2 regions of the Methylophilus sp. DMC18 genome follow, and region 2 is predicted to be linked to the other one. Evidence: predicted binding sites of a transcription regulator. Region 2 holds the regulator's gene; the other holds the start of a gene.
The links. Region 2 encodes FNR, which switches genes on or off when oxygen is low (the NO sensors DNR and NnrR bind a similar motif). Its sites were predicted from a motif close to TTTGATNTANATCAAA; they were not measured.
Positions count from the first base shown of each region.

Region 1 (16,173 bases), on a different contig from region 2:
GGCGAATGGAGCTTTATTGCCCTGGGCAACCGGCTGGTGGTGCCGTACGTGCAACGGATACGTTTACTCGGCTTGCAAAGCCAGCTTTATGATGGTGAGTCGCATCACCCTGAATACGTGATGCTGGGTACCTTTGACTATGCTTTTTTGCTGGTATTTTTTGCGCCTTTGCTCTGTATCGCCCTGATGCATGACCTGAAAGCCAGCGAGCAACAGGCGCAACGTTTACTGTTTTTGCATAGCCTGGTAAAAGAACCAGGTCATTTCTGGTTTAAACGGGTGTTATCCCGCTGGGTGCTTGTCACGCTTGTCTTCGTACTCCCGTTATTACTGTTTGCCGGGATGCACTCGCTTTCCTTGTCACCCCTGTTACAGATTTTGACAATTACAGCCTTATATACGTTTATATGGTCTGCATTGTGTAGTGCTGTCAGCCTGCGCAAACGAGCGCTCAACGCCAACTTCAATGCCATGTTGCTGAGCAGCATTTGGGTCATGTTATGCGTGGTCTTACCGAATCTTTGCCAGCTATGGCTGCACGCCCGTTATCCCTTGCAAGACGGTAGCCAGCTTGCCATGCAGCATCGGCAATTGGTACATGGCGCCTGGGATTTACCAAAAGAGGATACGCTGAAACCCTTCTATGCCTTGTATCCGCAATGGAAAGATACTCCGCCCGTCACAGGCCGCTTTCACTGGAAATGGTACTTTGCCTTTCAGCATATGGGCGACGTCCACTTGCAAGCACAAGTGGCTGCCCGGACACGAACCTTACAAATGAGGGCGGATGCCGCAACAAAGATGGGGCGGTGGTTACCCACGGTCTGGGCACAAACACAACTGGAAGCGGTCGGATGCAGCGATATTAGCCATTTGCTAGTACACAGACAGCGGATAGAGAAGTTTCACACCCGCCTGCGTGAAGCCATCTACCCTTTTTTGTTTGAGGAGCGGGCACTACATCGCAAAGAGATTGAATCCATGCCAGTCTTTGACGCAAACGAGCCGTGCGCGCAAGGTCCGCATCCTGATGGCAACAGCTAAGGGGCCTTCACCACACCAATAGATAATGTGACTTCGCCCGCGCGTATCGGTGGCGTGGCATTTTGAATCAGGATGCGCCCGGCCACAGGCGCACGCAAAGTTTCAATCTTCTCGCCAAAATAATCCGTCACTTCACCTACGACCTGCCCTGCTGTCACCCAATCGCCAATGCTGGATTTGGCCGTAAACAAGCCGGTTTGCTGGCTGCGTATCTCAACCATTTTGCTGTAATAATGAATTGGCGAGGCTACCTTTGTCGTGTGTTGCGTGCTGACATCTATCGTTTCAGGCGCATCTATCATGCCCAAGCCACTCATGGCCTGTGCACAAGCTTGCGTGATCATGGCCACAAAAGCGGCATCGCGCTGTGCAAACTGGCCGACTTCCAGCGTCAATGCAGGCTTGCCCCTGGTCTGTGCCGTATTCGGATATGAGATGGAATGATCAGGATCATTGGGCCTGCCGTCATAGAGCACAATATCTGGCAATCCTAAAAGATCAGCAAAATGCTGTGTTCTGGCATCCAGCGCTGGCACGTGCAACACCGGGGAATACGCATGTGGCCATAAATGCTGGTTGGCACTGCCAGAATGGATGTCAATCAGGTAATCCGTTTTGCTGATGACTTGCGCCGTTAAAAAATCGGCGATCTGCTCAGTCAGGGTGCCTTGTGCGCTACCAGGAAACACCCGGTTCAGGTTTTTCTCATCGACCGGACTCAGTGCAATGCGACGTGCATGAAAACCTTCAAGATTCGCCAGATGAATTAGAATCAAGGTCCCTTTCAAGTGTTCAGGCTGTATCTGCTTGCGCAACTGCTGCAAGGCCAGTATCGAAGGAAATTCATCGCCATGGATACCTGCTGTCAGGGTCAATACCGGTCCTGAAGTTTGCCCATGAATCACCGTCACCGGAATCGCCGTTGACGACACGGCCATCATCCATGAAGAGACAGTGCCTGACGCAATCTGCTTGCCCGCCAAATCAAAGGCCTCCCTTGCATGCAAACTTCCCCAAGACAACAACAGCATGCAAAGCCAGCAGAAGCGCATTTTTTCCTCCTCAATGATATGCAACATTGTTGCGGAATATGATGTATATGTAAAGCGTTAAACCAGCAGTGAGCTCGCCAACGGCGACGATTGAGCGAGCCATTGAATGGCTAAACGGATGAACTAAAGAAACTAATCGCGTACATGCCTTACTAAAAGATTGATGCACATGATTTAAACGCCTATGATCTGCTTTTTAATTCATGGCTTGTTGTTATACCGCTTTTTTAATGGAGTCCCGCATGCGTATACTGACCCTCACCGCTCTTTTGATCTTGACCTTCAGCGAACCAGTTTTTGCGCGCAATATCAGCGTCGAACAATCTGAAGCCGCCAGTGCCCGCGATGCCGTAGGCGACGCCATGAGCAAACTCAGCGATATCGAGCAAAAAATTCAACGCCAGCAATCCGTGCTGACGCAAGCACAAGAAACGCTTAAACAATATCAGGCGGAAAAAGCCCAGATTGAAAAAGACCTCGATGCCAAAAAAGCCATCTTTGAACAAAAGTCCAAAGCACTGGATGAAGCCTGGAAACAACGCAACGACTACTGATCCAACAATCCAGCCACCCAAAACCAGTCTGAGGACTGGTTTTTTTATCACTCCATGCGTGCGCTTTGCTTTTTGCACGGCGTTTTAGGCAAATCCAATCCAGTTGACCTGCATCAATATACGGCCTGACTTGCTGACCTACAATGCATTCAAGTTCAATGCACTAATGGAGTGATCACAATGAAAAAAACCGCAATCAGTTTAATGTTGGCTGCTTTATTGCCAGCCCTCAATGTTCAGGCAGAACAAGGCGACTGGGTTATCCGCCTGCGCGCCACCAATATCAGCCCGAACGAAAGTAGCGATCTGGGCAAATATGTAAACAAAAATATTGCGGCAGGCGCGATGTCTAGCGGTGCAGAATTAAAAGCGGACAGCAATACTATTCCTGAGCTGGACATTAGCTACTACTGGACCAAAAACATTGCGACAGAACTGATTCTGGCGCTGGGCTCCAAGCACGATGTCAGCATCACCAAAGACTCAGGCACTACCGTCACCAATCAATTACTGGGTAGCATTGATGCTTTACCGCCAACCTTAACCGCACAATGGCACTTTAACCCCGACCAAACCTTTGACCCCTATGTCGGCGCCGGGATTAACGCAACCTTTATGCTGGACCGCCGCCTCGACCTGCGTCAAGGCCCATTAGCAGGTCAAAAAATCAAAATTGACCGTGACAGCTTTGGTCCTGCCTTGCAGGCTGGTCTGGATGTTAACCTTAAGGATGGCTGGCTGCTGAACGCGGATGTGAAATACATCTGGATGAATACCACCGTAAAAATGCAAAACCCGCTCAATGGCAACGCCTGGACAAAAATTGATGACCTGGATATCGATCCATGGGTGATCAGCCTGGGTTTCGGCAAGCGCTTCTAGTTAGGCGCATAACGTCTCTTCCCTGGGGCAAAGCATTAGCTCCATTCACCTCTGATACTCTCCCAGTGTCAGAGGTTTTTTTATCTGCGCCTGACTGAGCGTAGCCTAAAAACAAATGCTAAAAGTGAAACCTTGGCGCAAGGCCAGACAAATGTAACTGCTCCAGCAATTGCAAGCCGCGCTCACGCGCGCTGCGTTTACGCTGGCCAGTATACTTGGCAATGATCAGTTCATTTTTCATAGAATGCTCCCAGCCTACCAGCTCGGTCACGGTCACCTGATAGCCATGCGCTTCCAGCGCAAGGCAGCGCAGCACATTGGTCACCTGGCTGCCGAACTCACGCGTATGGATAGGATGACGCCACAACTCACTTAAAAAAGTTTTTGATAAGGCCTCAGCTTTATGTTGCCGTAGCGCTTCAGCCACCTCCGCCTGACAACAAGGCACCAATACCATAAACTGTGCCTGCTTTTGCAAGCCAAACGCAATCGCATCATCGGTGGCGGTGTTGCAGGCATGCAAGGCCGTCACAATATCAACCTGTTCTGGCAGTTGCGCGGACTGCATGGCTTCTGCTACTGTCAAATGCTCAAACTGCATGCGGCTAAAGTCGCATGCTTGCGCCAGTTGGCGCGACTTTTCAATCAATTCACCGCGGCTCTCAATGCCAATCACCTGGCCTGCCTGATGCTGTTTCAGCAACAAGTCATACAAAATAAAGCCCAGGTAAGATTTGCCGGCGCCGTGATCAACCAAGACGGGCGAAGGTTGTTTTTCCATCACCGCCTGCATCAGCGGTTCGATAAAGTTGACCAGATGATAGACCTGCTTGAGTTTGCGGCGGCTATCCTGATTGAGCTTACCGTCGCGGGTGAGGATATGTAAAGCCTGCAATAAGGGCAAGGATTGGCCAGGCCTGACCTCGGGGGGCAATAATGTTTGGACCATGTTGCGGACTACTTTAAAATGCTAATACGCCAGTTTAACAGCACAATTGTTTGACGGCACGTGAGTTTAATCGCATGAGATGAACGGCATGTGCCTAAGTGCGTCTGCTACAGTCTTTGAGTCCCATTTTAGCGGGAACTCTCAGGCTGGTTTTGCAATCATGTAAGAGACAGGGTGGTCAGTTTTATAAAAAACACCCGCCTTTGCAGCGCAACCGCTGCATTCAATCCGCTGCCACGCAGCGCTGTTGTTCAATCGAATCAGGGAGTAGTACCTATGCCGCAACAATCCATGCTTCAGGCACGCCGATATCTATCCTACACCGCGCCATCACAACCGTGGCGATGGTTGCAATGGGCCTTGTTACTGCTCCTGCTAACGACGCATCTGGCGCAAGCAGATACGGTATGGCTCAAAAACGGGGACAAAATCACCGGGACGCTAGGCGTCAAAATCTCAAACAAGCTCACCTTTAAAACCAGCTATGCAGACGAGATTAAAATCAACTGGGATGACATCCACAGCATTGATGCGGAAAAGTCTATCCTGATGCAGCTATCAGATGGCAGTATCGTTACCGGACGTTTGATACACAGTACTGAGGGGCAGGTCATTCTGGATGAGGAAACGAATACACGGCTGGTGGACACTGAACTCGGCGAAATTCATTACATCAATCCGACCCTGGATCTGATTGGCGAAGGCTATGTCTGGACCGGGAACATGAGCCTGGGTGGTGCCTTTAACAACGGTAACAGTAAAAACCGCAACATGCAGTTTAATGGCGAGTCGATTTTGCGCGGCTTTGATACGCGCTATACCGTACAGGGCTACTACTATTGGGCTGCAGATAAAGATCGCCAGACTCAGAATAATGGGCGAGTCCGTGGTCAGTACGATCACTTTTTCACAAAAAAATGGTACGGCTACTTGAACACGATTCAGGAAAAAGACCGCTTCCGCGACATTCGCTTGCGTAGCACCTACAGTGTGGGTACGGGTTACCAGTTTTTTGAAAGCGAAAAACGCAATCTTTCACTGGAAGGTGGTCTGTCATACATCACCCAGGATTATTACGAGGAAAGTAACGAGAATCATGCGGCCTTGCGTTGGGCGGTCAACTATAACCAATACCTGTTTGATTCATTTGTGCAAGCATTCCACCGGCATGAAGTCACTTACACGCCGAACTCGCCGTCACAAATCCTGCTTTACAGCTCCACCGGCTTGCGTTTTCCGTTTATTTTCGGCTTGAGTGCCTCTACACAAGTTGACTATAACTATGACAGCCGCCCTGTCGATGAACGGCGTAAAGGCGATACGCGCGCGCTGTTTACGCTGGGTTACAGCTGGAAGTAATCGCTAAAAAGACAATCGTATTTAGTGGCTGGCCGCTTAAATGTTAAAATACGCGCTTGATGGTGAGGTGCGCAGCTGATAACGGCATAGAGTTCCCTCACACAACCGGGTACGGCAAAGACATTGAACCCGTATTTTTTGAGTTAAGCATGGAGCAAAAATATGGCGATACAATGGTTTCCGGGGCACATGACTTCTGCCCGCAAAAAAGCAGAAGAGACACTGGAACACATTGATGTCGTCATTGAAGTGCTGGACGCCCGCGTACCCGCCGCCAGCCACAACCCCATGATTGAGGAAATGCGTAACTTCCGCCAGCGCCCTAACCTCAAAATCCTCAACAAAGCCGATCTGGCTGATCCGAATGTGACGCAAGCCTGGTTGAATTACTTTAACAGCCAGCCCAATACGAAAGCGGTTGCCCTCTCCTGCAAAAAGCCCGGTGATGCAAAAAAAATCCCAGGTCTATGCCGCCAACTGGCCCCGCATCGCGGCACGCCGCTGAAACCTTTACGCATGATGATTATGGGGATTCCCAACGTCGGCAAATCCACCTTGATGAATGCCCTGCTCAACCGGCGTGCAGCCAAGGTCGGCGATGAACCGGCCGTGACCAAAAGCCAGCAACGTTTCGAACTGAGCGACAGCCTCAACATCACGGATACGCCGGGCATGATGTGGCCCAAAATCGAACACGCCTCAGACGGTTATATGCTGGCCGCCAGCCATGCGATTGGCCGCAATGCAGTAATTGATGAGGATGTGGCTGAGTTTTTGGGCAATGTGTTGTTGAAGCAATATCCAGCGCTCATGAATACACGCTACAAGCTGGACGTGATGAAGCTGAATGTGGCTGAAATAGATGGCATCGACTTATTGCAAGCCATTGCCAAACGCAGAAGCTACAAACGCAATGATGGAGAGTGGGATATGGAGCGCACAGCGATGGCCTTGCTCACAGACTATCGAAGTGGCGCCATTGGCCGCGTCAGCCTGGAGTCCCCGCAAAGCCGAGCCGAAATGCTGGCACAAGCGGCTGAGCAACAAAGTAGTCCGGTTCAGGAAGAAATACCCGCCTCTGAATCAGACCAAGCGTAAAGTCTACGTCAACGGCAGGAGCGCTCTGAAGTTAGGCAATCACGCTGGCATGCCGTTTCGCAGGTTTACCTTTCACTGGGGACTTATCAAGCAATTGCTCTATATTGCTCACAATACGGTTGCGGCCGTTTTGCTTGGCACGGTAGAGATTCTGGTCTGCCGCTGCAAACAAGGCATCAATCACATAGCCCATGGTTTCTGAACTCACTGCCCCCACACTGACCGTACATTTAATCGCCTGGGTCTCACGACTCATGCTCTCCACGCCGGCAATGCTCACGGGCGTCACCTCAATAATCCGGCGGATGCGCTCTGCCAGCACCATGGCCTCCTGCTCACCGGTGTTGGGCATCAGGATGCAGAACTCCTCACCACCATAGCGCCCGATGACATCGCCGCCACGCAAGGCGGCACGTATGGTCTCGGCGCAAGACTTAAGCACCACATCGCCCACCAGGTGACCATACACATCATTCACCTTTTTAAAATAATCCAGGTCGACAATCAGCATGCCCATGGGGAGCTGAATGCGTTGCGAAACCGCCTGCATGCGACTGGCGGCTTCTTGCAGGCCACGCCGATTCAGCACCCCAGTCAGGCCATCCAGCGTCGCAATCGCCTGCAAACCGGCTTGTGCCTTGACATGCATAACCAACAACAGCAAGCTCACCACCGCCGTGATGACCAGCATGAAAAAGGACACCAGATAAGCATGGATACTCCAGTCGCCAAAACCATCGAGACTCGCCTGATCCGCCAGGCCAACCTTGACTGCGACAATGGCCAGGATCAAGCCAACCATGGCAAACAGACTACAACACAGCCAAAAGATATTGGCGACAAAATCTTTTCCATGCCCCACTAAACTGCGGCTGCCGTAGGCAAATATCCAGAGCAAAACGGCTAAATTACTCAGTAGCAGCCAGCGATTGGAAATATGCATGTTCAACATCACGGCATTGCAGGCCAGCAAGGTTGTAATCACGAGCAAGGTCCAATAGCGGTAAACGCGATACCCCCTGAACATGCGTATCCCATTGACGAGCTGACTCAAGCCTTGTGCCACCAGAGTCACCGCCGCCGCAATATAGATACTTTGTGGTCCGATGATGAGGCTAGTTTGAGAAAAGAAATACACGGCCAGTCCACAGGCAAAAATGAGCAAGCCTCGCACCCAACCCATGATCAGGCGGCGCTGCTGATAGGCCCCAGAAATCATCAAGACCAGAACCAGCGTTAGGGTGAGTCCAATTGATGATAGAATGGCGCTATTGAGATCAAACACAGGGACGGACAAAGTTAGTTAACCTGAAGAAACATCATACTATGGTTACAGGACTATACCCATATAAATGAAAGGGTTGAATAGTCCATCTAGGCTAATAATTGTCTGCTTTCCCATTATTCTCCACTTTGTACTGAAACACGTTTTATCAATCCGCTCATGCAGCATCTGTTAAATCCTCCCCAGCGTGAAGCGATTCACTATCTTGACGGCCCATTGCTGGTACTGGCAGGCGCTGGCAGTGGTAAAACCCGCGTCATTACCCAGAAAATTGCCTACCTGATCAACCAGGCGGGTTACCAGGGTCATCAAATCGCAGCGATCACCTTTACCAACAAGGCCGCGCGTGAGATGCAGGAACGCGTGACCCCCTTGCTGGAAGGCAAAAGTGGCAAGGGACTTACCGTCACCACTTTTCACTCGCTAGGCTTGCAGATTTTGCGCCAGGAAGCGGCGCTGCTCGGCTATAAACCGCAATTCTCCATTCTGGACGCCTCGGACAGCTTTAAAATCCTCAGTGATATTTTAGCGACCACCGACAAGCAACTCTTGCGCAAAACACAATGGCAAATCTCCAGTTGGAAGAATGACTTTATCAGCCCGGATCAGGCCAAATCACAAGCCGATGAAGAGCTCACCCATGCCGCAGCCCGGGTGTATCAGCTTTATCAGCAAACCCTGCGCGCATATCAGGCGGTAGACTTTGATGACCTGATCAAGGTGCCGGTGGAGCTGTTTGATCAGCACAGTGAAATGCTGGAAAAATGGCAACGCAAGTTGCACTACCTACTCGTGGATGAATATCAGGATACCAATGCTTGCCAGTACAAGCTGATTAAACAGCTAACCGGCCTGAGAGCACAATTCACCGCCGTAGGCGACGATGACCAGGCGATTTATGGCTGGCGTGGTGCCGACGTGGAAAACTTGCGTCAGTTGACCACAGACTTTTCCAAACTCAAGGTGATCAAGCTCGAACAAAACTACCGCTCTACCGTGCGGATTTTGCGCGCGGCCAACCACGTCATTGCCAACAACCCCAAACTGTTTGAGAAAAAACTATGGAGCGAACTCGGCACCGGCGACCTGATCCACGTCACGGCGACGCAAAGTGAAGAGCACGAAGCAGAAACCGTGGTGATGAAGCTGCAAGCACACAAATTCGAGCATCGTACGACTTACAAAGACTACGCCATTCTCTACCGCAGCAACCATCAGGCACGCATCATCGAGCAGTTTCTGCGTAACCACAAAATCCCCTACACAATTTCGGGGGGCCAATCATTTTTTGACAAGGCTGAGATCAAAGACATCATCAGCTATCTGCGCCTGATCATGAACGAAGATGATGATCCTGCCTTTATCCGTGCCGCCACCACGCCGAAAAAAGGCATAGGCAACACCACGCTGGAGCGATTGGGCGAATACGCCAGCGCACACAAGATGTCATTGTTTGCCGCCGCCTTTGAAGGTGGCTTTCAGCATGAGGTCGGCGCCAAACAGCTCGATGACCTGCTAACCTTCTGCCGCTTTATCCAAACACTGCAAGGCCGTGCTGTCAAAGACCCTGCTAACGAAGTGCTCAGCGATTTACTCACCGCCATCCAGTATGAAAGCTATCTGTACGACGGTGAAGAAGCCAGATCTGCCGAGACGCGCTGGGGAAATGTACAAGAATTCGTCGCCTGGCTCAGCAAAAAAGGCGAAGCCTCGACCGAGTTCGGCCATGAATCGGACGGTAAAAACCTCATCGAACTGACACAACTGGTTTCGCTCATCACCATGCTAGAAGGCCGCGAAGACGGCGAACCGGATGCCGTCAAACTCTCTACCCTGCACGCCTCAAAAGGACTGGAATACGGCCATGTGTTTCTGATCGGCTGTGAAGAAGGCATCCTGCCACACACCAACTCCATCGACGCTGACCAGATTGAAGAAGAACGCCGACTCATGTATGTAGGCATCACCCGCGCCCAAAAATCACTCAACATCACCTGGTGCAAAAAGCGCAAACGCGCGGGGGAGATGCAAGCCTGCGAGCCTAGCAGATTCATCGCTGAATTGCCCAAAGACGATGTGAAACACTTCGGTAATCCGTTTAATGGGCCAGATCAGGTACTGAGTAAAGATTATGGCAAGAGTAAGATGGCAAATATTAAGGCGATGTTGGCATCTAAACTTTAGGGTTGGAACGAACCTGATAGTCGTCCAGAATAAAGAAGTCAAGAAAATTAATTAACTCCAATCAGTTAAAGGGATCTAAAAAAGTTCAGATTTTGTTTATAATCGGTGATTTTTAATATCCCTATAAAACAAAATGAAAGCAGTCATATTAGCGGGCGGCCTAGGCACTAGAATTAGTGAAGAGACATCAATCAAACCGAAACCAATGGTTGAGATTGGCGGAAAACCAATACTTTGGCACATCATGAAGTTATATTCAGCATATGGCATCAATGATTTTGTTATTTGTTGTGGGTATAAAGGCTATGTAATTAAAGAGTATTTTGCCAATTACTTTTTACACATGTCAGATGTAACCATCGATATGGAGCATAACACAATGGAGGTTCACCAACGCTATGCTGAGCCTTGGAAAGTCACACTGGTAGATACCGGTGATGCCAGCATGACTGGTGGGCGATTAAAAAGAGTACTCTCTTATGTGCAAGATGAAGATGCGTTCTGCATGACCTATGGTGATGGTGTGTCCAATATAAACATTACCCATTTGATTAACTTTCATAATCAAATGGGTAAAAAAGCCACAATTACGGCCACCTATCCACCTGGTAGGTTTGGGGCGCTGGAAATTCATAATCAAGAAGTAAAAAGCTTCAGAGAGAAACCTAAGGGTGATGGTGCCTTAATCAATGGTGGCTTTTTTGTGCTTTCACCGCAAGTGCTCGAATATATTGATGATGACAATACGATCTGGGAGAAGGAGCCTTTAGAGAAGCTAGCTGCAGCGGGCGAACTTGCTGCTTTTGAACACTCCGGTTTTTGGCAACCAATGGACACCTTAAGAGACAAACAACTTTTAGAAGATTTGTGGCAAACAGGTCAAGCACCATGGAAGATTTGGAAATGAATCTAAATTTTTGGCGAGGTAAACGAGTTTTTGTCACTGGCCATACAGGTTTTAAGGGGAGCTGGTTATGTCTATGGCTCCAATCTCTGGGAGCTGAGGTTACAGGGTTTGCACTTCCTCCGAATACCACCCCAAATTTGTTTACTGTGGCAGATGTGGTCAAAAATATGAGTTCCGTTTTTGGCGACATAAGAAATTTTGATGATGTTAAGAATGCAATGGATGCCGCAGATCCAGAAATAATTTTACATCTTGCCGCCCAACCCTTAGTGCGATATTCATATCGTAACCCAGTAGAAACCTATGAAACAAATGTGATGGGGACGGTACATGTTCTTGAAGCAGCTAGAACACAAAAATCATTAAAATCTATTGTATGTGTAACCAGTGACAAATGTTATGAAAATAAAGAGTGGCATTGGGGCTATCGTGAGAATGAGGCCATGGGTGGCTATGATCCATACAGCAATAGTAAAGGTTGTGCTGAGTTAGTTAGTGCCGCATACAGATCTTCCTTCATGAATCCTGATAACTATAAATCTCATGGTATTTCTTTAGCCACTGCAAGAGCTGGGAATGTGATTGGAGGAGGAGATTGGTCCGAAGACAGACTAGTGCCAGACATTTTACGTGCCATTATTAAAAGTGAGTCTGTAAAAATACGAAGCCCCCACGCCATTAGGCCATGGCAGCATGTACTCGAACCACTTAATGGATACATGCTTTTGGCTCAAAAGCTGTATGAATCTAACGGGCTATATGCAGAAGCATGGAATTTCGGACCTGATGACAACGATGCAAGAAATGTTGCTTGGATAACTCAATTATTGGTCGACAAATGGGGGCAAGGGGCAAGCTTCATCATCCAAGAAGACAGTTCAATACATGAGGCCAATTATCTCAAGCTTGATTGCTCAAAAGCGAAAGCAAAGCTTAATTGGTATCCCAAATGGAGTTCAGAAATTGCCATATCAAGAATTGTTGGCTGGCATCAAGCACACCTCAACAACGAAAACATGCACGCATATTGTTTAAATGAAATCGCCGATTACCAAAGTTAATAATCATATAAATTAAGGTATTTAATTAAGAATTAAACTAAAGGTGTAAAAGATATGAATCGTTGTGAAAAGCAAATGCTGGATATTTTAAAAAAACTGAAACAAGAATACGGAGCGGTTTCGGTCAAAGCTGAGTTTGAAGCAGAAGGAACTAGGACAGATGAGTTGTTAAGGCTTATCGATCTAGCTAGACGTGCTGATTTAAGTGTTGGTCTGAAAATTGGCGGGTGTGAAGCAGTAAGAGACTTGTTTGAAAGCAAGCAATTTGGAGTGGAATATATTATTGCACCAATGGTTGAAACTCCTTATGCACTTAAAAAATTCGTTGAGGCTAAGAACAAGGTCTACGCTCCGGACCAACAGGAATACACAGACTTTCTGTTTAATTTAGAGACAAAAACCACCTTTGACTCCCTTGATGAAATGGTTAAAGTAGCGAAAGCAGAAGGCGGAGTTAAAGGCATTGTTTTTGGTCGAGTTGATTTTGCAGGCTCTTTAGGTTTGGGGCGCAAAGCTATAGATAGTTCAGACATTACAAACTACATTGTTGCCACGGCGGAAGCTTGCAAAAACAATAATTTGGATTTAGTGGTAGGTGGTGCTGTATCAATAGACTCATTACGCGAATTAAATATTATTAATCAAGTAAAACTGACACGGTTTGAAACTAGAAAAGTAATATTTTCAGCAGCCGCACTTGATAATCCCAATATGTCAGACGGATTAAAAGAAACTGTGTTTTTTGAGTTATTGTGGCTCAGAAATAAACGTGACTATTATGGTGACATTCATAAAGAAGACGCTGATAGAATCGAGATGCTTGAAAAGCGTTGGGATGATTTAAAAGAAATGAGATTAGTTGGGTGATAGCATCAGAAAACATAACGCCTATGGGTCATATCCTAGTTTTTGGCGCCACTGGCTCGATAGGAACTGCAATTTGCAAATCATTTGTCGCTGATGGGTATCAAGTCACAGCTGTAAGTCGCAGACCAATCGAAGAAAACATTTCGGACAAATGCAATTGGCTTGAATGGGATATAAACACTGAAAAAGAATATGCATTTTTCGGAATTCCTGACCAAAGCGTTGACTCAGTGGTATGGGCGCACGGAATGAATATGAATGACAGCATTCTTGATTTCAACTTAAGCCATCACATGCAGATGTACGAAGCAAATGTTGCGTCTATCATAGTTAGTTTAGAGACACTAGTTAGCAAAAATTTATTAGCCCCTAATGCTCGCCTATGTATTATTAGCTCAATTTGGCAGAATTTAGCCAGACAAAATAAGCTTTCATATTGTGTTACAAAATCAGCTTTGCAAGGATTAGTTCAATCACTAGCAATTGATTTAGGAAAAAATGGGGTACTAGTGAATGCTGTGCTTCCAGGCGCACTTGATACCCCAATGACACGAAATAACTTAAGTGCAGGACAAATTACAAGGTTAGAAGAGCTAACCCCAACTGGCTCACTACCTACGCTTGAAGACATTTGTGGATTAATCAAGTTTTTGTGTTCAAGTTCAAATACAGGTATCACTGGCCAATTCATAAAGGCCGATAGAGGATTTTCGCATGCAAGAATCATTTGAAGTAACCTCATCATCTGGTGCCTATAAAGTAACAGTTGGTGAGAATTTATTAAATGAAGTAATAAGTTGCAATCCTGAGGCAATCTACATAATTGATGCCTGCCTTGAAAATAGACTGCCAATAAGCATCAATAAACGAATCGTAGTAGTTGCAAATGAGAACAATAAATCGCTCGAAGCGATGCCACAAATCATTGATCAGATGCGGGCTTTAGGTGCCAACAGGACGACCCATCTGGTTGTCATTGGGGGTGGCATACTTCAGGATATTGGTACTTTTTGTGCTTCAATCTTCATGAGAGGGTTGAGCTGGACTTATATGCCAACAACCTTTTTAGGGATGGCTGATTCGTGCATAGGTGGCAAGTCCTCTGTCAACGTCTTGGGCTACAAAAACCTAGTAGGTAATTTTTATCCTCCTGAAGATGTAGTGATTGATGTGAGCTTTATTGAAACCTTAAGTGATGAACAAATCGTAGGTGGCTTATATGAAGCTGCAAAAATATGCTTTGCTCGCAGTTATGACCACTTTCAAGAATATTTACTTAACTCACCCAGCGCAGAAATCAGCCAAGCGAATGCTCAGGCAGTTATTCTGCACGCACTCAAAACAAAAAAATGGTTTATTGAAATTGATGAGTTTGACCAAAGGGAACGCTTACTACTGAACTATGGACATACATTCGGACATGCCATTGAGGCAGGTACAGACTTTTTCGTATCTCATGGAATTGCAGTCGGTGTTGGTATTTTAGTTTCTATCGAATATGCGAAATCCAAAAGCGCTCTATCTGAGGTCGGATTAAAAGTTGCTGATCATCTCATGAACCATGTTAAATCATTGCTTGGCTATGGCACTGAAAGCGTAATCAAAACATTACCTAGACTGGATTTAGATTTAATTATTGAAAAATTCAACAACGATAAAAAACATATAACCAATTCATATCGTATCGTAATACCAAACGCAGACGGTGCATTGAAGTTAGTATCGGTAGAAAAAAACGAAACAACCCTCAGACAAATTGTAAATGCCTATTTGAACGTATTTAAAGACATAGGCTGGCATGATGTTGAATTGAAAACTAGAGCATAGGTTGAGAAAACTGTAGCGCTCATCATGCATAGAGCTGTCGTGAGGAAATGTTAAAATGAGTAATTGGTCTATCGATAACGACATTACAAATATAATAAATGCCGTCGGTATAAATTGGGAGTCACTGCGTAATTCCCGAATATTCTTGACTGGAGGAACTGGGTTTATTGGTTGTTGGCTTCTTGAAGCTATTCGTGCAGCAAATCTAAAACTTGAGTTAAATATTCGCGTGACAGTACTAACTCGTCGCCCTGAAGCATTTTCAGTTAAAGCACCGCATTTGGCTCTCTATTCAGAATATACATTTCTCGCGGGCGATGTCGCCAACTTTAGTTTTCCTGACGGTGAGTTTACACACATCATTCATGCCGCGACTGATGCCAGTGCTGCACTGAATGAAAATGACCCGAGATGTATGTTCGATACGATTCTTACAGGTACACGACGTGTATTAGATTTTGCGCTCGAGAAAAAAATTCCACGGACACTATTTTTAAGCTCAGGGGCAGTCTATGGTCAACAGCCATGGGAAATTGAGCATGTTCGAGAAGATTGGACTGGGGCTCCGAACTCCGTAGATCCAAAAGCAGCATACGCTGAAGGTAAGCGCGCAGCTGAAATGCTGTGTTCAATTTATGCCAAACAGTTCGGACTTCATATTAGTATTGCCAGAATTTTTGCGTTGCTAGGGCCATACTTGGATCTAGGAATCCACTTTGCAGCTGGCAATTTTATAAAAGATGCAATGCAAGGAAAACCTGTGATCGTCAAAGGTAACGGTTTACCATGTCGTTCATATCTATATGCCTCTGATCTGACAATTTGGCTTTTGCACATGTTGATAAGAGGCGAATCCATTAAGCCTTACAACTTAGGCTCAGATGAATCAGTATCGATTGCTTCTCTGGCTGAAAAAATTTCCAAACTTATTGGAAACGGCCAATATGAAATTCTGGGGGCAGCGGATAAAGGCTGGAACTTGGGACGGTATGTTCCAGATACAAATTTAATTAATCAAGACTTAGGTTTAAAACGCACTGTGTCACTGGATGATGCAATACTTAGGACCGCCATGTGGAATGGCTGGAAAGAAGGAAATAAATG
Region 1 covers NZ_JBQUZE010000001.1:639,164-655,336, reverse strand. Annotated here, with positions in the region: gene ACT53G_RS02955 (DUF3526 domain-containing protein) at 1-1,044, shown strand, start outside; gene ACT53G_RS02950 (M14 family metallopeptidase) at 1,041-2,096, opposite strand; gene ACT53G_RS02945 (hypothetical protein) at 2,339-2,650, shown strand; gene ACT53G_RS02940 (OmpW/AlkL family protein) at 2,831-3,532, shown strand; gene ACT53G_RS02935 (class I SAM-dependent methyltransferase) at 3,651-4,481, opposite strand; gene ACT53G_RS02930 (DUF481 domain-containing protein) at 4,842-5,840, shown strand; gene ylqF (ribosome biogenesis GTPase YlqF) at 6,003-6,938, shown strand; gene ACT53G_RS02920 (GGDEF domain-containing protein) at 6,970-8,157, opposite strand; gene ACT53G_RS02915 (UvrD-helicase domain-containing protein) at 8,383-10,407, shown strand; gene rfbF (glucose-1-phosphate cytidylyltransferase) at 10,541-11,314, shown strand; gene rfbG (CDP-glucose 4,6-dehydratase) at 11,296-12,375, shown strand; gene ACT53G_RS02900 (aldolase/citrate lyase family protein) at 12,430-13,242, shown strand; gene ACT53G_RS02895 (SDR family NAD(P)-dependent oxidoreductase) at 13,266-13,973, shown strand; gene ACT53G_RS02890 (3-dehydroquinate synthase) at 13,957-15,069, shown strand; gene ACT53G_RS02885 (NAD-dependent epimerase/dehydratase family protein) at 15,125-16,173, shown strand, end outside; gene ACT53G_RS02880 (thiamine pyrophosphate-binding protein) at 16,171-16,173, shown strand, end outside.
Region 1: the regulator FNR is predicted to act here: its motif matches at 2,753-2,768, upstream of ACT53G_RS02940 (OmpW/AlkL family protein).

Region 2 (16,173 bases):
TCAAACACCATGGCAATGGCGCGCACAAAATACCAGCCCATTTCGGTGACTTTGAGGCCATCGTCTTCGAGTACGACCAGGCCTTGTTTCTCTTTCTCGGCCAATTGCGCAATTTCTGCCTGAAAATATTGCTTGAAATTGACCATGTAAGACAACTCAATGGACTCGTAACTCAGTTCACCATGGCACATGACCGCCATGATCACGGCACGGCGGATCAGGTCATCGCGGCTTAATGCCAGCCCTCGCACGATAGGTAACTGGCCTTGGTCAAGAAAGTCATAATACTCTTCGAGGGTTTTGGCATTCTGGCTGTAAGTAGCACCGATCTTGCCAATCGCGGAGACACCCAAAGCCAGGATATCCTGATCAGCCATGGTGCTATAGCCCTGAAAGTTGCGGTGTAACCTGCCCTGTTGTTTGGCAATCGCCAGCGGGTCATCAGGCAAAGCAAAATGATCCATGCCGATAAAGACATAGCCTGCCAGCATCAGCTGCTGAATCGCTTCTGACAGCATTTGGATTTTATCTACGGCATGTGGCAAGTCCGCTTGCAAAATCCGGCGTTGCGGCTTGAAACGTGACGGCAAGTGCGCGTAGCCATATAACGCGATACGGTCTGGCCGCAATTGAATGATCTGGGCGATGGTCTGGCGGAAGGTCGCCGGGGTTTGCTTGGGCAAGCCGTAAATCAAGTCGGTATTAATAGACGCAAACCCCAGGTCGCGCGCATGTTGCATCAGGCTTTCAACCTGCGCATAAGACTGCACCCGGTGCACGGCCTGCTGTACCTCGGCATCAAAGTCTTGCACGCCAAAACTCAGGCGGTTAAAGCCCAGCTCGCGCAAGTGTTGCAAGCGTTGCTGATTGACGGTACGTGGATCAATTTCAATCGAGTATTCACCATCTTTGGCAAAGGCAAACGCCTGCTTGAACATCTGCATGAGTTGGGTCAACTCGGCATCATTGAGAAACGTCGGCGTGCCCCCGCCCAGATGCAACTGGTTGACGGTTTGCTTTTTGGCAAACTTGTCCAAGTGCAAATCAAGCTCGCGTTGCAGGTAGTTGAGATAAACCGCGCCTTGCTCATAACGCTTGGTGACTATCTTGTTGCATGCGCAATAAAAACACAACGAGGCACAAAACGGGATATGCACATACAACGAGAGCGGCTGCGTCCAGTTGCTGATATTGCGCTGCTCGGCCGCCTTGAGATAAGCAGCGGCGTCAAACGCCTCAACAAAGCGGTCTGCTGTCGGATAAGAGGTATAACGAGGCCCGGAGACGTCATAGCGCTCAATATGCTCTTGAGTAATCAGCAACGGGGAGTTCATGGTTTCTGGCAAATTCTTTCCTATCAGTATCCCGAAACTGGACTTTACGGGTTCATCTGGCGCTACTGTGCCATAAACCAATGCAGGGCTTTTTGACACAAGTCAAATGCAGCTTGCGTCGCCTGCTGCATAATGCGTCTAAATACAAAAGGAAGAGGTCACACCATGTTCAATGAAATCGCAACCGAAGAGGCGTATAATTTGCCGCATGTTCAACGTCAGTCAAGGACGCCCTCCATGCAAGCAGAATCCAGTTTCAAGGTTGCCTGCTCCAATTGTAACTTGCGTGAACTGTGCCTGCCGGTAGGCTTGAGCACAGATGAAATGACTAAACTGGATGGCATGGTTGCCACCCGTAAAAAGATCAAGCAAGGCGGTCACTTGTATAGCAGTGGCGATGCCTTCACCACGCTTTATGCGATCCGCACTGGTTTTTTCAAGACCTGCGTCGTCTCGGAAGATGGCCGTGAACAAGTCACCGGCTTTCAGATGGCTGGTGAAATCATGGGCTTGGATGGCATTGTCAGTGACAAGCACAACTGTAACGCCATTGCCCTCGAAGACGCCGAAGTCTGTGTCATGCCCTTCAATCATGTCGAAGACCTGTCGCGTGAGATTCCCGTCTTGCAACGCCATGTGCACAAAATCATGAGCCGCGAGATCGTGCGCGAAAACGGCGTCATGATGTTGTTGGCTAATATGCGCGCCGAAGAACGCCTGGCGGCGTTTCTGCTCAACTTGCTGCAACGCCTGCATGCACGCGGCTACTCCAAAAGCGAATTGATTTTACGCATGACGCGTGAAGAAATCGGCAGCTACCTGGGCATGAAACTGGAAACAGTCAGCCGCACTTTCTCCAAATTTAGTGAAGAAGGCATTATCGAGGTCAAGCAAAAGAATATCCGTATTCTGGACCACGAAAAGCTTAAAACCATCTTCAACGCCAGCACCTGCTAGGCGGTTGCTGACGTCTGTAAGCGCTGAGGGATGCCACTGCCTTCGTCTCTATTTGAGGCCTTACAGCGCATGGCCGCGCAACAAGCCTGGCAATATATTTATCCTGTCTGGTCCCGCCGTGCGCAGGGCCTTTCCATCGGCATAAACCTGCACCCGAATCAATGCTGCAACTGGCATTGCATTTATTGCCAGGTGCCAGGGCTGCATCGCGGCCCCTCCCCGGTCATTCAAATAGAGCGCCTGCAACAAGAATTAAGCACCTGCTTGCACTGGCTAAGACAGCACTTACACGCAGCAAAGCGTGTATTGTCGGAAGATGTGCAGGATATTGCCTTTGCCGGAGACGGCGAACCGACCACCTCGCCGCAATTTCCTGAAGCCTTGGCACTGGTTGAACGATTGCTGAGCCAGACAACACAAACAGACCGTCCGGCACGGGTCAGGCTCATTACCAATGGCAGCCAAATGCATCTGGCCACGACACAGCAAGCCTTAAAGGTACTGCAACAGATGGGGGGAGAAGTCTGGTTTAAGCTGGACGCAGGCAACGATGCAGAAATGCTGGCAGTGAATGATGCGCGTTTGCCACTTAGCCTGCATCTGCAACGGCTGCAGGCTTGCAGCATGGCTTGCCGGACTTGGGTGCAAACCGCTGTGATGCAGCGACGTATCGCGGACCAACTGGTCACCACCCCCGCATTGGCCGTCTATGTGCAGGCGTTGCTACCACTTAAAGAGAACATTGAAGGCATTTTGTTGTATGGCATCGCCAGACCTAGCCAGCAAGACACGCTGGCCAGCATTCAAGCACCAGACATCCGGCTGTTACAGCAGTATGCTGAGGCTTTGCGCACGCAGGGTTTCAACGTGCGCCTATTTGCCTAAACGCTGATCTCCTACCCGCAATGCTCGCGCCTGAATCAGGTCTTAGACGCGCGTCAGCGCTGAGAGACAGGCAGACAGTTTACTGTTCAGCAGGCTTCAGGCCGGTCTGCGCATGGTTACGCGCCTGGATGGCGGGCGCCATGGCATCTGTCTGGCCGTCTTGCGCTTGCGCATCCAGCGTTTTGTTGATTTCTATGCCCTTGCGGTAGTAATCATCAATCGCTGGATCAGGATGCGTAATCGCCAGATACAGGGTAATGAAAGAAGCCACAATCACGGCAGAAGGGCCGCCTATAATCATCCAGACATAAGGGTTGTGATACCATTTTTTCTGGTCAACCGCTTTAGCGGCCGGTTTCTGCTGTGCTTGGTGTTGTGACAATCTCTGCTCCATTAGTTGCTCGGCACAATAAAGACCGACTTTTCTTTGACCGCTTCGCTGGTTTGTAAATCCGTCATTTCGAAAAAGATTTTATGGGAACCAGCTCTGGTGACCCCATCAGGCAACTCCAGCTCAATCACCACATTGCGTGTCTCAAACGGCCGCAAGCCTTTGAAGTCCTGGCTATTCTCGTCAGCAAAATGCACCACCAAGCCTTCGAGCCCCGTGACCTTCAATGCATAGTCATGCACGGCTTCGGTATCATTTTCAAGCTTGAGGTTATACACGTTCTCAATCATGCCTTCATCAGTATAGCGAGACATGACTGCACGATCACGTAACACATCCAGCCTGAAATCGGGCTTGAAGTAGAGACTGACCACCATACCGATGGTGAGCGCCAACAAAATCGTTGTATAAATAATCACGCGTGGGCGTAGCAAACGTTGCAGCATTTGCTGACGGCTCCAACGGTTGGTGATGCCGTTCTGCGTGGAATATTTGATCAAGCCCTTGGCATAGCCCATTTTGTCCATTACATCGTCGCACGCATCAATACAGGCACCGCAACCAATACACTCGTACTGCAAGCCTTTACGGATATCAATTCCGGTCGGACACACTTGCACACAAATACTGCAATCAATGCAACTGCCCAGGCCATTGGCATTCTCGCCAGCTTTTTTAGAGCGTGCACCACGCGGTTCACCGCGTGCCTCGTCATAGGTCACAATCATGGTGTCATCATCAAACATGGCACTCTGAAAGCGGGCATAAGGGCACATATATTTGCAGACTTGCTCACGCATATAGCCTGCATTGCCATAGGTAGCAAAGCCGTAAAAGCAAATCCAGAACGTTTCCCAGCCACCCAATTGCCAGTTCACAATATTGGGCACCAGCTCGCGAATGGAGGAGAAGTAACCGACAAACGTCACGCCTGTCCACAAGCCGAAGGCGATCCAGGCAAACTGCTTGAGCGATTTGCGCGTGAGCTTGTTCAGAGTCCATTTGCTGTCATCGAGGCGCATACGTGCGATACGATCGCCCTCGATTTTATTTTCCATCCACATGTAAATCTCGGTATACACCGTTTGCGGACAGGTGTAGCCACACCACAAGCGACCGGCAATGGCCGTAAACAGAAACAGCGACAGCGCAGACACAATCAGCAAAAACGACAGATAGATCAAGTCCTGCGGATGAAAAATCAGGCCGAAGATATAAAAGCGCTTGGCATCCAGGTCGAACAGCATGGCCTGACGACCATCCCATTGCAGCCAGGGTACACCATAGAAAAACAGTTGCGTGGCCCACACCATGACCCAGCGCCAGTTGTTGAACATCCCGGAGACGCTACGGGCATAGATCTTATCTGCGGATTTATAAAGTGACAAAACCACCTCCTGTTCAGGGATGGTGGTTTTGTTCACAGCGTTTTGTTTAATATCGCTCATGGGTTATCTGCATTCGCCTATTTGTTGGAAAGACCCCAAACATAAGCAGTCAGCAGATGAATTTGCTCTGGGCTGAATTTTTCTTTCCAGGCTGGCATCACGTTGTTTTTACCTTCATGAATACGCTTGATAATCGCGGCTTCACCTTGACCATGCAACCAGATGTTGTCTGTCAGGTTAGGTGCACCAATCGCCTGATTGCCCTTACCTTCTGGGCCATGGCAAGCAGCACACACCACAAATTTGTCTTTACCGGCATTGGCACGACCAGAGTCATGAATACTGCCAGACAAGCTCAATACGTAGTTGGCGACGTTTTTCACATCTTCTTCAGAACCAACAGCAGCAGCCATGGGAGGCATGATGCCATTACGACCATTGTTGATAGTCAGCTTGATCGTATCAGGTGAACCACCATACAACCAGTCATTGTCGGTCAGGTTAGGAAAGCCACGGCTCCCTTTGGCGTCAGAACCATGACAAGCAGCACAGTTGTTCAAGAAAATACGCTTACCGATGTCGCGGGCTTCAGGAATCTTGGCCACTTCTTCTACCGGCATGGCTGCATATTTGGCATACAGCGGGGCGATCTTGGCATTGTTCTTTGCCACTTCAGCTTCGTACTGCTTGACTTCCGACCAGCCGAACTTGCCATTGTAAGTCCCCAAGCCTGGAAACAGGTACAGATAGGTCAGGCCAAAAATTACGGTAATGATAAATAACCCTACCCACCACATTGGCAGCGGATTGTTCATCTCCTTGATGCCATCCCATTCGTGACCATTGGTGTTATCGCTATCCAAAGGCACTTTGACGCGGCTTGCGAAAATCAGCAAACCGACACAGAAAGCAATCCCGCCCAAGGTAATGGTCGAAATCCAGATCGGCCAAAAACCATTTACAAAATCATTCATGATGTTTTCCTTAACCTTTCCGCGCAGTGTTTAGTCTTGGTCGAACGGCAGATTTTGCGCGTCCTTGAATTGCGCGGAGTTGCGATTGCGCCATGCCCAAATCAAAATTGCCACAAACAGGACGAAACTGAGTACTGTAAAAAATATGCGTAGTATGTTGATATCCATGGCGCGTCTCCTTATTTCAGGTGTGTACCCAACACTTGCAGGTAAGCCACCAGTGCGTCCTGCTCGGTTTTGCCTTTGATTTCATCCCCAGCAGCCTTGATCTGCGCGTCGGTGTATGGCACGCCAACTTTACGCAGTGCAGCCATATGGTCACCAATGGTTTTGTCGTCAACCAGGTTTTCTTCCAACCATGGATAGGCTGGCATGATGGACTCAGGAACGACATCACGTGGGTTGTGCAGGTGCACACGGTGCCAGTCATCACTGTACTTGCCCCCTACACGGTGCAAGTCAGGACCCGTACGCTTACTGCCCCACTGGAACGGGTGATCATAAACATACTCACCAGCAACCGAGTAATGGCCATAACGCAGCGTTTCAGCGTGGAAAGGACGAATCATCTGTGAGTGGCAGTTGTAGCAACCTTCACGCAGATAAATGTCACGGCCAGCCAGTTGCAACGCGTTGTAAGGCTCCAGACCACGGATAGGCTCGGTGGTTGACTTCTGGAAGAACAAAGGCACGATTTCGACCAGACCACCAAACGAGATCGTGATGAAGGTCAGCACGATCAGCAGGAAGTTGCTGGTTTCAATCTTTTCGTGAAAATTGCCACTATTGTTTTGATGCGTAGCCATAGTGAATTCCTTAAGCGTGAGCAACCACAGCTGGCACTTCTACAGTGACTGCTTTGCCGTTAGTTGCTGTTTTATATGTATTCCACAACATGATGATCAAACCGCTCATGTACAGGAAACCACCCAATGCACGTGTGAAGTAGTATGGGAACTTGGCTTTCACACTTTCAACGAAGGTGTACGCCAATGTGCCGTCAGCGTTCATGGCACGCCACATCAAACCTTCCATCACGCCGGAAATCCACAATGCAGCGATGTACAACACCACGCCGATGGTTGCCATCCAGAAGTGCACTTCAATCGCTTTCACGCTGTACATTTGTTTTTGACCAAACAAACGTGGAATCAGGAAGTACAGGGAACCGATAGACACGAAACCAACCCATCCCAGCGCACCAGAGTGCACGTGACCCACGGTCCAGTCAGTGTAGTGAGACAAGGCGTTCACAGTCTTGATCGCCATCATCGGACCTTCAAAGGTACTCATACCGTAGAAAGACAGGGAAACAATCAGGAAGCGCAAGATTGGGTCTGTGCGCAGTTTGTGCCATGCGCCAGACAAGGTCATGATACCGTTGATCATGCCACCCCAGCTTGGTGCAAACAGGATCAGAGACAACACCATACCCAATGACTGTGTCCAGTCAGGCAAGGCAGTGTAATGCAGGTGGTGAGGACCCGCCCACATGTAAGTGAAGATCAGTGCCCAGAAGTGGACGATAGACAAGCTGTAAGAGTAGACAGGACGCTCAGCTTGTTTAGGCACAAAGTAGTACATCATGCCCAGGAAGCCCGCAGTCAGGAAGAAACCTACCGCGTTGTGACCATACCACCACTGCACCATCGCATCCTGTACCCCGGCGTAAGCAGAGTAGGACTTCATGAAACCAGCAGGAATCGCAGCACTTTCAACGATGTGCAACAAAGCCACCGCAAGAATAAATGCACCGTAGAACCAGTTAGCTACATAGATATGCTTTACTTTACGGATACCGATAGTACCGAAGAAGTTGACTGCATAAGCAATCCATACCAAGGCAATCAGGATATCGATTGGCCACTCCAGCTCGCCGTATTCCTTACCCTGGGTATAACCCAAAGGCAGAGAAATGGCAGCAGCCACGATGACAGCCTGCCAGCCCCAGAAGGTGAAGCTGGACAACTTGTCGCTGAACAAACGTGTCTGACAGGTACGCTGAACAACATAGTACGAGGTAGCAAATAAAGCACAGCCACCAAACGCGAAAATCACTGCATTGGTATGCAGTGGTCTCAAACGGCCAAAAGAGGTAAACGGCAGGCCCAGGTTCAGCTCTGGCCACACCAGCTGAGACGCAATAATCACGCCCATCAGTGTACCCACAACACCCCAAACCACTGCCATGATTGCGAACTGGCGGACTACACTATCGTTGTAGGTCGCAGCCTTCACGGTTGCATTTTGCATGGATTTCTCCCAATGATTAAAACAAACACCCAACACTAAAAAAACTTCTAGTTGTTCACCCTGATATTCTCAGAGATGTCACAAATTTGATTTGACTCACATCAATACTGCTTAAGAATCCCCGTTCCTGCTTGAGAATTCCTAATCCTGCTCGAGAATTCTGGACCCCTCTTCCTCAAGGTCTTCAAATTGCCCGGTTTGAATGGCCCACCATAAGCCACCCAAAATCACAAACACCAGCAACACTGCCAGTGGGATCAGTAAGTATGCAATTTCCATTGAGCGATGCCTAACCTTTCTGCCAGGCCGACTTATCCCAGTCGGTCAATCGCAATGCATTTAACAGTACCAGTAACGAACTGGCCGCCATCCCCAACCCGGCTAACCAGGCAGGCAACAGCCCCATAATCGCCAAAGGCACACCGGCCGCGTTATACAACGCCGCCCACAACAAATTCTGTTTTACGATGAGGATGGTTTTTTTGCAGTGTGAAATGAGCGAAACCAGCACGCCGATATCATTGCCCAACACTACCATATCGGCCTGTGCCTGCGTCAAAGGGACGCCGGAACCCATTGCAATAGAAGTATGCGCTGCTGCAATGACAGGGCCGTCATTCAAACCATCACCTACCATCAACACTTTCCGCCCCTGTTGTTGCAGCTGCTTGACATGCTGCAGCTTATCTTCTGCTTTTTGTAACCCTGCTGCTCGCTGGATACCCAGTTGTGATGCAAGGTTTTTAACGGCCGCTATTCTATCACCAGATAACAGTTGAATATCAAGCCCGGATGCAATTAATTGTGAAACAGCAGCCTTGGCGTGTGGCTTCACTTGCTCAGACAACGCTAATGTCGCCAACATTTTGCCATTGCTAGCCAGATAGACCACTCGCAACGCCTCGTGTTCCGGCTTGACCGTGATCCCGCAAAATTCAGCATTGCCCAATTTTAATGGCATGGAATCACCAGACTGTGTGATCAAGGTCGCAGACATGCCACCCCCCACAATTTCTTGCCAGTCCTGCATCTCCAGCTGGTCACTCGCGTCTTGCCGGGTGGCAAATCCATGCAACGCCTGCGCCACCGGATGCAGGGAATCGCGGCTCATGCTGGCAATCACATCCAGCAACCACTGATGGTCTTGCCCGGCGGCCATTTCGACCGCGCTAACCTCTTGCAAGCTCTCGGTCAGGGTTCCGGTTTTATCAAATACAATGGTGTCAATTTCGCTGAGGGCCTGAATCGCCTGCAGACGGCGGATCAGCACACCGCCTTTGGCAAACGTGCCCGCACTGGCCAGCATGGCCGCAGGCGTTGCCAGCGACAAGGCACAAGGGCAAGTCACCACCAGCACCGCCACTGCTGACATAATCGCTTTGGCCGGATCGGTGGTCCACCAGAAAACCAGGGCATACAGCGCGGCCAGCAGCACACCCCACAAGAAGGGTTGCGCCACTTTATCAGCCAGCAAGGCGATGCCAGGTTTCTCGGTTGAAGCAGAGGCCATCAGGTTCACCAGCGCATGATACTGTGTACCCTCACCCACCTGCTCCACCTGCATTTCAATCGCCGAAGTCAGGTTACCCGAACCGGCAATCACAGTCGCGCCGGCAGGTTTCAACACCGGGTCCGACTCACCCGTCAGCATGGATTCATCGGCACTGGTATTGCCTACCAGCACCTTGCCGTCGGCGGCAAACACTTCACCAGGGCGCACATATAAGACATCGCCCACATTGATGTTGCTGGCGGCGATTTGCACCCATTCGCCTGCTTCATTCTTCTTGAGCACCGCATGTGGCAAGCGACGCATCATGTTTTCCAGCGCGCCTGCCGTACGGTTGCGCAGCTTCACATCCAGCCAGCGGCCAACCAGCAAAAAGCTGACAAACATGGTCAGAGAATCGTAATAGACCACATCGCCCCACCAGCCACCCGGCACAAACGTGGCCAGCGTACTCATGATAAAGGCAGCCAGTATGCCCAATGACACCGGCACATCCATGCCTAACTGGCGTTGCTTGAGACTGTTCCAGGCCTGGGAGAGAAACGGCGTCGCAGAAAACAGCATCACGGGCAGTGTCAGCACCCATGACGCCCACTTCATCAACTGCACCATATCAGGCGCCATGTCATTACTGCCGGTCCAATAAGTGGGATAAGCATACATCATGACCTGCATCATGCAGAAGACGGCGACCACCAGGCGCCACAGCATCTTGCGCTGCTGCACGGTTCTGTCGCTGATGGCGTTGTATTCGTTAAGCGGAAGCGCTGGGTAGCCAATCTCGTTAAGACCGGCAAACCATTGCGAGGGGGAGGTTTGATGCGCATCCCATACCACACGGACGCGCTTGGAAGCGGCACTGGCATGCACAGCCAGCACACCACGCATTTGTTTCAATGTCTGCTCAATGCGACCACTGCAGGCGGCACAATGCATGCTATCAACCCAGACATGCGAGGTCCACACCTCGTTGGCAGAAGCATCACGCTGACTAAACCGCTCCCACTCGGACTGGACATCCAGCCCCTGCCAGGGATTTGCACTGCTCACTGCTAAAGGGGTTGCCATTGGGTGATGGAGCATCCGTGAAACAATCTATAACTTTATATTATATGATTGAATATAATATAAATCAATGTGTTAGCGAACTTTTCAAGCTGTCATTAAAGCAGCAAACGATCTTCTCTTTGTTGATTTGGCGCAAACATCGCGTCCATGACAGCCCAAGAAAACCGCCTGATGCGCATGCAACCATTATTTCACACGCATCCCCGCTTGCGCACCACTGTCAGGTGAGAGGATATAAGGCCCACCACGCTCATCGCTGGCGGCCAACACCATGCCCTCACTCATGCCAAACTTCATTTTGCGTGGTGCCAGGTTAGCCACCATCACAGTCAGCCGCCCCACCAGCGTCGCCGGGTCATAAGCGGACTTGATACCGGCAAACACCTGACGCGGCGTCTCTTCGCCAATATCGAGTTGCAGCTTAAGTAACTTCTCGGCACCCTCTACGTGCTCGGCACTGACAATTTTGGCAATCCGCAAATCCACCTTGCCAAAGTCATCAATCGAAATATACGCCCCCTCTTCTGCCGCCTTGGCTTCGGCTTTCGCTTCTACCTTTACTTCAGCCTTGGCTGGCGCTGCCGCTTGCAGGCTTTCTTTATTGGCTTCCACCATGGCTTCGATTTGCTTGGCCTCCAAACGCGTCACCATATGACTATAAGCCTGGATCGTTTGCGCAGCCAGGCCTTGGTTCACATGTGACCACTGCAAGGCTGGCACGTTCAAGAAAGCCTCCACCGCACTGGCGATATTTGGTAACACTGGCTTCAGATAAATGGTCAACAGACGGAACATTTCCAGCGCATTACTGCAAATGGTATGCAGCTCAGCCGCCTTGCTTTCGTCTTTAGCCACCACCCACGGCGCCGCTTCGGCGACATAGCCATTCGCGGCATCGGTCAGCTTCATGATTTCACGCAAAGCACGCGCAAAATCACGCGCGGCATAGGCTTCGGCAATCACAGGCGCGGCGGCGCGCATCTCGTCAATCACAGCGTGCTGCGCTGCAATCACTTGGTGATCGAATTTTTTGGCGATAAAGCCGGCCGTGCGACTTGCGATATTGATATATTTACCCACCAGATCACTATTCACCCGGGCAACAAAATCTTCCAGGTTGAGATCGATATCCTCCATGCTGCCATTCAGTTTGGCTGCATAGTAGTAACGCAAGTATTCAGGATTTTTGACATGTTCCAAGTAGCTACGCGCCGTGATAAACGTGCCGCGCGACTTGGACATTTTTTCGCCGTTCACAGTCAAAAAGCCATGCGCAAACACCTGCGTAGGCGTGCGGTGACCGGAATATTCCAGCGTGGCTGGCCAGAACAAGGCATGAAAATACAGGATATCCTTGCCGATAAAGTGATACAGCTCGGTCGAAGAATCCTTTTTCCAGTACTCATCAAAGTCCAAACCAGCTTTGGCACACAGATTTTTGAAGCTGGCCATGTAGCCAATTGGCGCATCCAGCCAGACATAAAAATACTTGCCTGGCGCATCCGGGATTTCAAAGCCAAAATAAGGCGCATCGCGCGAAATATCCCAATCGGAGAGCTTGTTCTCGCCCGCCTCGCCTACCCACTCGCTCATCTTGTTGGCAGCTTCGGCTTGCAGCGTGCCAGACCGTGTCCAGTCACGCAAAAAGTCAGCACATTCACTGAGCTTGAAGAAATAGTGTTCGGTCTCTTTACGTACTGGCGTCGCACCAGAAACGGCAGAATAGGGATTTAGCAAATCTGTCGGGCTGTAGGTCGCACCGCACACTTCACAGTTATCGCCATACTGGTCTTTGGCGTGGCACTTGGGGCACTCGCCTTTGATAAAGCGATCCGGCAAAAACATACTTTTCACCGGGTCAAAATATTGCTCTATGGTTTTGCTGGCGATTTTGCCGTTGGCCTTGAGCGCCTTGTAAATGCCAGAGGCCAGTTCGCGGTTTTCTTGCGAGTTGGTGGAATAGTAGTTATCAAACTGCACCAAAAATTCGGCAAAATCCTGGCTGTGCTCAGCGTGGACTTTCTCAATCAACGCCTCAGGGGTAATGCCCTCTTTTTCAGCACGCAACATAATCGGCGTGCCATGCGTATCATCCGCGCAAACATAATGCACGGTATGCCCCTGCATCTTGTGAAAACGCACCCAGATATCGGTTTGAATGTATTCAACCAAATGGCCCAGATGGATACTGCCATTGGCATAAGGCAAGGCGGAGGTCACCAGAAGTTTGCGTGTCATGTCAGCCAGATCAAAATAAAACGACTATTTTAGCAAACCATGCGGCATTTCAGCGATGCCAGCGGCAGATAATGTTTGTGAGCAAACGCGCGATCAACCCCTGGCTCATTTAAACCAATATGGTTGATATCAACCATATACTCACAACCAAAGTCACAGCTTGAATTTATAAAAATCATGATAAACAACAAGTTAGCCCATGCTGGCTGCACGGTACAATCCTTGCCTGATGCCAAACAAGTTCACCTTACTGGCAAATTCGCATGTTATGGCATGGCATTAATCTTCATTGGGCATATAGCACGTTGCTACCCGGCATCCGCCGTAAAACGCAATGCCAGCATCATGCCAAGGATATTTTGCATGATGGCTTTCTGCGCTTTGCCCTGACCACCAGCCCCAACCGCGGGCAAGAACCGCATGCCTATCTGCGTACCATCGTACAAAATCTGCTGCTTGAGCATTACCGTAAAGAGCGTTATTTTGCCGAGTATCAGCAACAGGCAGACTTGGAAGAACCCGTCACGATTTCCGTCGAACATCTGGCAGACATCAAACAACGGCTGGAACTCGTCACCCAAATCATTCAGGACCTACCGCCCAAATGCCGCCAGGTGTTTGTCATGTACCGCATTGAAGGCCATGCGCAAAAAGACATTGCAACGCAACTCAACATTAGCCTCAACATGGTCGAACGCCACCTGATCCGCGCCTTGCTAGACCTGCGTGCGGCGCGCGAGCAGTTTCTCAAATAAGCGCATGTCGGCCCATCAAAAAATCGCTGAGACAGCTGCCCGCTGGTTTATCCGCATGCAAGAAGCGGCACCAGACGCGCCGGAACGCAGCCAGTTTGAAGCCTGGCTCATGCAAAGCCCATTGCATCAACAAGAATACCGTAGCATCAGCGAAGCCTGGCAAGGCATAGACTCGGTCACCGAGCTGCAATCTCTGGCGCAGGCCAAACAGGCTGATGCTTTCTTCAAACAGAGCGAGCGCAAAAAATCGCGGCAGAAACTGGCTGGCACGGTGGCCAGCGTGGTCGCGGCGCTGTGCATAGGCTGGGCAGGCTTGCACCAATATCAGGTTTGGCAAAGCACGCCCACGCTACAACTCGCCGCGCAAACCACCACCGCCCAACTCAGCACACAAACGCTGGACGACGGCAGCCGTGTCACACTCAATGCCAACTCGCGTATTGAGATCAAGTACTACCGCAACCAGCGCCACATTGACCTGCTGCAAGGTGAAGCCGTGTTTGAAGTGCAACCAGACCGAGACCGACCCTTTGTAGTAGAAACCCAGCGCCTGAAAGTCACCGTGCTGGGCACACGCTTTGCCGTCAACAAACTCAAACAGCTTGAACGTGTCAGCGTCGATCACGGCAAGGTACAAGTGCTCAACAAGCAAGATCAGCAAGGCCTCATCCTGCAAAATAACCAGGTCGCTGAAATCAACCAGCACGGCCTGCAAGCTCGCCCACAAGTGAGTGCCCAGGACTACTTCCGCTTTATTAGCGGCACCTTGGTATTTAATCAATCCTCGCTCTCAGAAATCGCCGAAACCCTCACCCGCTACCAGCCCCAACCCATCACCAGCGATGAGCGTTCCAGCGAAAAAATCAGCGCCGTGGTCGCCATTAAAGACAGCAACAGCTTTATCGCCACCCTGCCCCGCATAGCCAATGTGCGTGTGCACCGCAGCCCAGAAGGTATTCAACTAGAAACTTACCCCGCAGCCAAATAAGCAAATCGCACATCATTACATTTTTTTGCAATCAACATATCAGGGTTTTGACGCCCCGTGCATTAAGGCAATAACAAGCCAAAAAGTAACGGGGAAGTCAGATGCACACACCAAAAAAATTGATTCTGGGCGCAGCCATCGCCGCCTGCTTTAGCAGCCAGCCGACCTGGCTCAACCCTTTATGGGCGGCAGAGCTTAATACCAAGTTGCCGCAGTCAGAAGAAGACGTTTTGCTCTCGCAAAAAATCACCATCACCTTGCCAGCCCAACCACTGGCCGCTTCGCTAAAAACACTGAGCGCCAAAATAGGTTTAAACATCACTTATAACGATAAGCTTGTGTCAGATAAACAAGCCCCGGCGCTGAGCGGCACCATGCGTAGCAAAGAGGCGTTGCAAAAACTGTTGGCAAATACCGGGCTTGAAGCGAAGTTAAATGACAACACGCTTTATATACAACGCATAACAAAGGTTGAAACAAAAGATATACAGCTAGATAAAGTAGAAGTCCGTGCAAAACGGTTTTATGAAATTGGGCCTTTGGGAGGCACTGGCCTGACCAAAGAAGAAATCCCTGGCAACGTGCAATCGCTCACAGCTCAAGACATTAAAGAGGCGCATGCTTTAAGTCTAACCGATTTGATGAACTCGAAATTGCAGTCAGTGAACGTCAACGACTATCAGGGCAATCCATTCCAGATGGATGTCCAATATCGTGGCTTCACTGCGGGGCCTCAAATTGGCACCCCGCAAGGCTTGTCTGCTTTTATTGACGGTATTCGTATTAATGAGCCATTTGGGGATGTAGTTAACTGGGACATGATTCCATTAAATGCGCTTGCCAGTTTCGATGTGTTCCCTGGCTCGAACCCCATCTTCGGGTTAGGGACCTTAGGTGGTGCGCTCTCCATGAAAACCAAGGATGGATTTAATCACTCAGGGTTTAATGCAGACGTACTAACGGGTTCTTTTGGACGCAAACAACTTCAGGTAGATGGAGGCTGGAACAATGGTACGGTTGGTTTATTTGCAGCGGGAAACTTCTTTTTAGAGGATGGCTGGCGGGAGAACTCCCCAAGCCGAGTCAATCAGCTTTTTACCAAGGCGAGCTATCGCGGAGAGAAGCTAGATCTTAATCTTGGGGTATTAAACGTTTGGAACGATTTGGTTGGTAATGGCCTAATCCCGAATGAAATGTACGCACAAGATAGAGATGGCGTATTTACCTCGCCCGATAAGACTAAAAACAAGTTACTCCAGTTTCAGCTCTCAGGTAGCTATTTCGTTAATGATAATTTTTCTGTCACTGCGCAAGCCTATCGCAGAAAAAGTAATCGGGATCAATATGGCGCAGATGTATATACGCAATATGGTGCGCAGACAGTCAAAAGAAACTTGCGGCCAGGTGAGCAGTTTACGTGCTTGTTTGACAG
Region 2 covers NZ_JBQUZE010000002.1:321,302-337,474, reverse strand. Annotated here, with positions in the region: gene hemN (oxygen-independent coproporphyrinogen III oxidase) at 1-1,334, opposite strand, end outside; gene fnr (fumarate/nitrate reduction transcriptional regulator Fnr) at 1,572-2,291, shown strand; gene ACT53G_RS05505 (radical SAM protein) at 2,322-3,176, shown strand; gene ACT53G_RS05500 (FixH family protein) at 3,256-3,477, opposite strand; gene ccoG (cytochrome c oxidase accessory protein CcoG) at 3,570-5,015, opposite strand; gene ccoP (cytochrome-c oxidase, cbb3-type subunit III) at 5,033-5,929, opposite strand; gene ACT53G_RS05485 (cbb3-type cytochrome oxidase subunit 3) at 5,960-6,097, opposite strand; gene ccoO (cytochrome-c oxidase, cbb3-type subunit II) at 6,109-6,735, opposite strand; gene ccoN (cytochrome-c oxidase, cbb3-type subunit I) at 6,746-8,182, opposite strand; gene ccoS (cbb3-type cytochrome oxidase assembly protein CcoS) at 8,324-8,461, opposite strand; gene ACT53G_RS05465 (heavy metal translocating P-type ATPase) at 8,472-10,760, opposite strand; gene metG (methionine--tRNA ligase) at 10,947-12,998, opposite strand; gene ACT53G_RS05455 (hypothetical protein) at 13,028-13,210, opposite strand; gene ACT53G_RS05450 (RNA polymerase sigma factor) at 13,262-13,753, shown strand; gene ACT53G_RS05445 (FecR family protein) at 13,758-14,741, shown strand; gene ACT53G_RS05440 (TonB-dependent receptor) at 14,843-16,173, shown strand, end outside.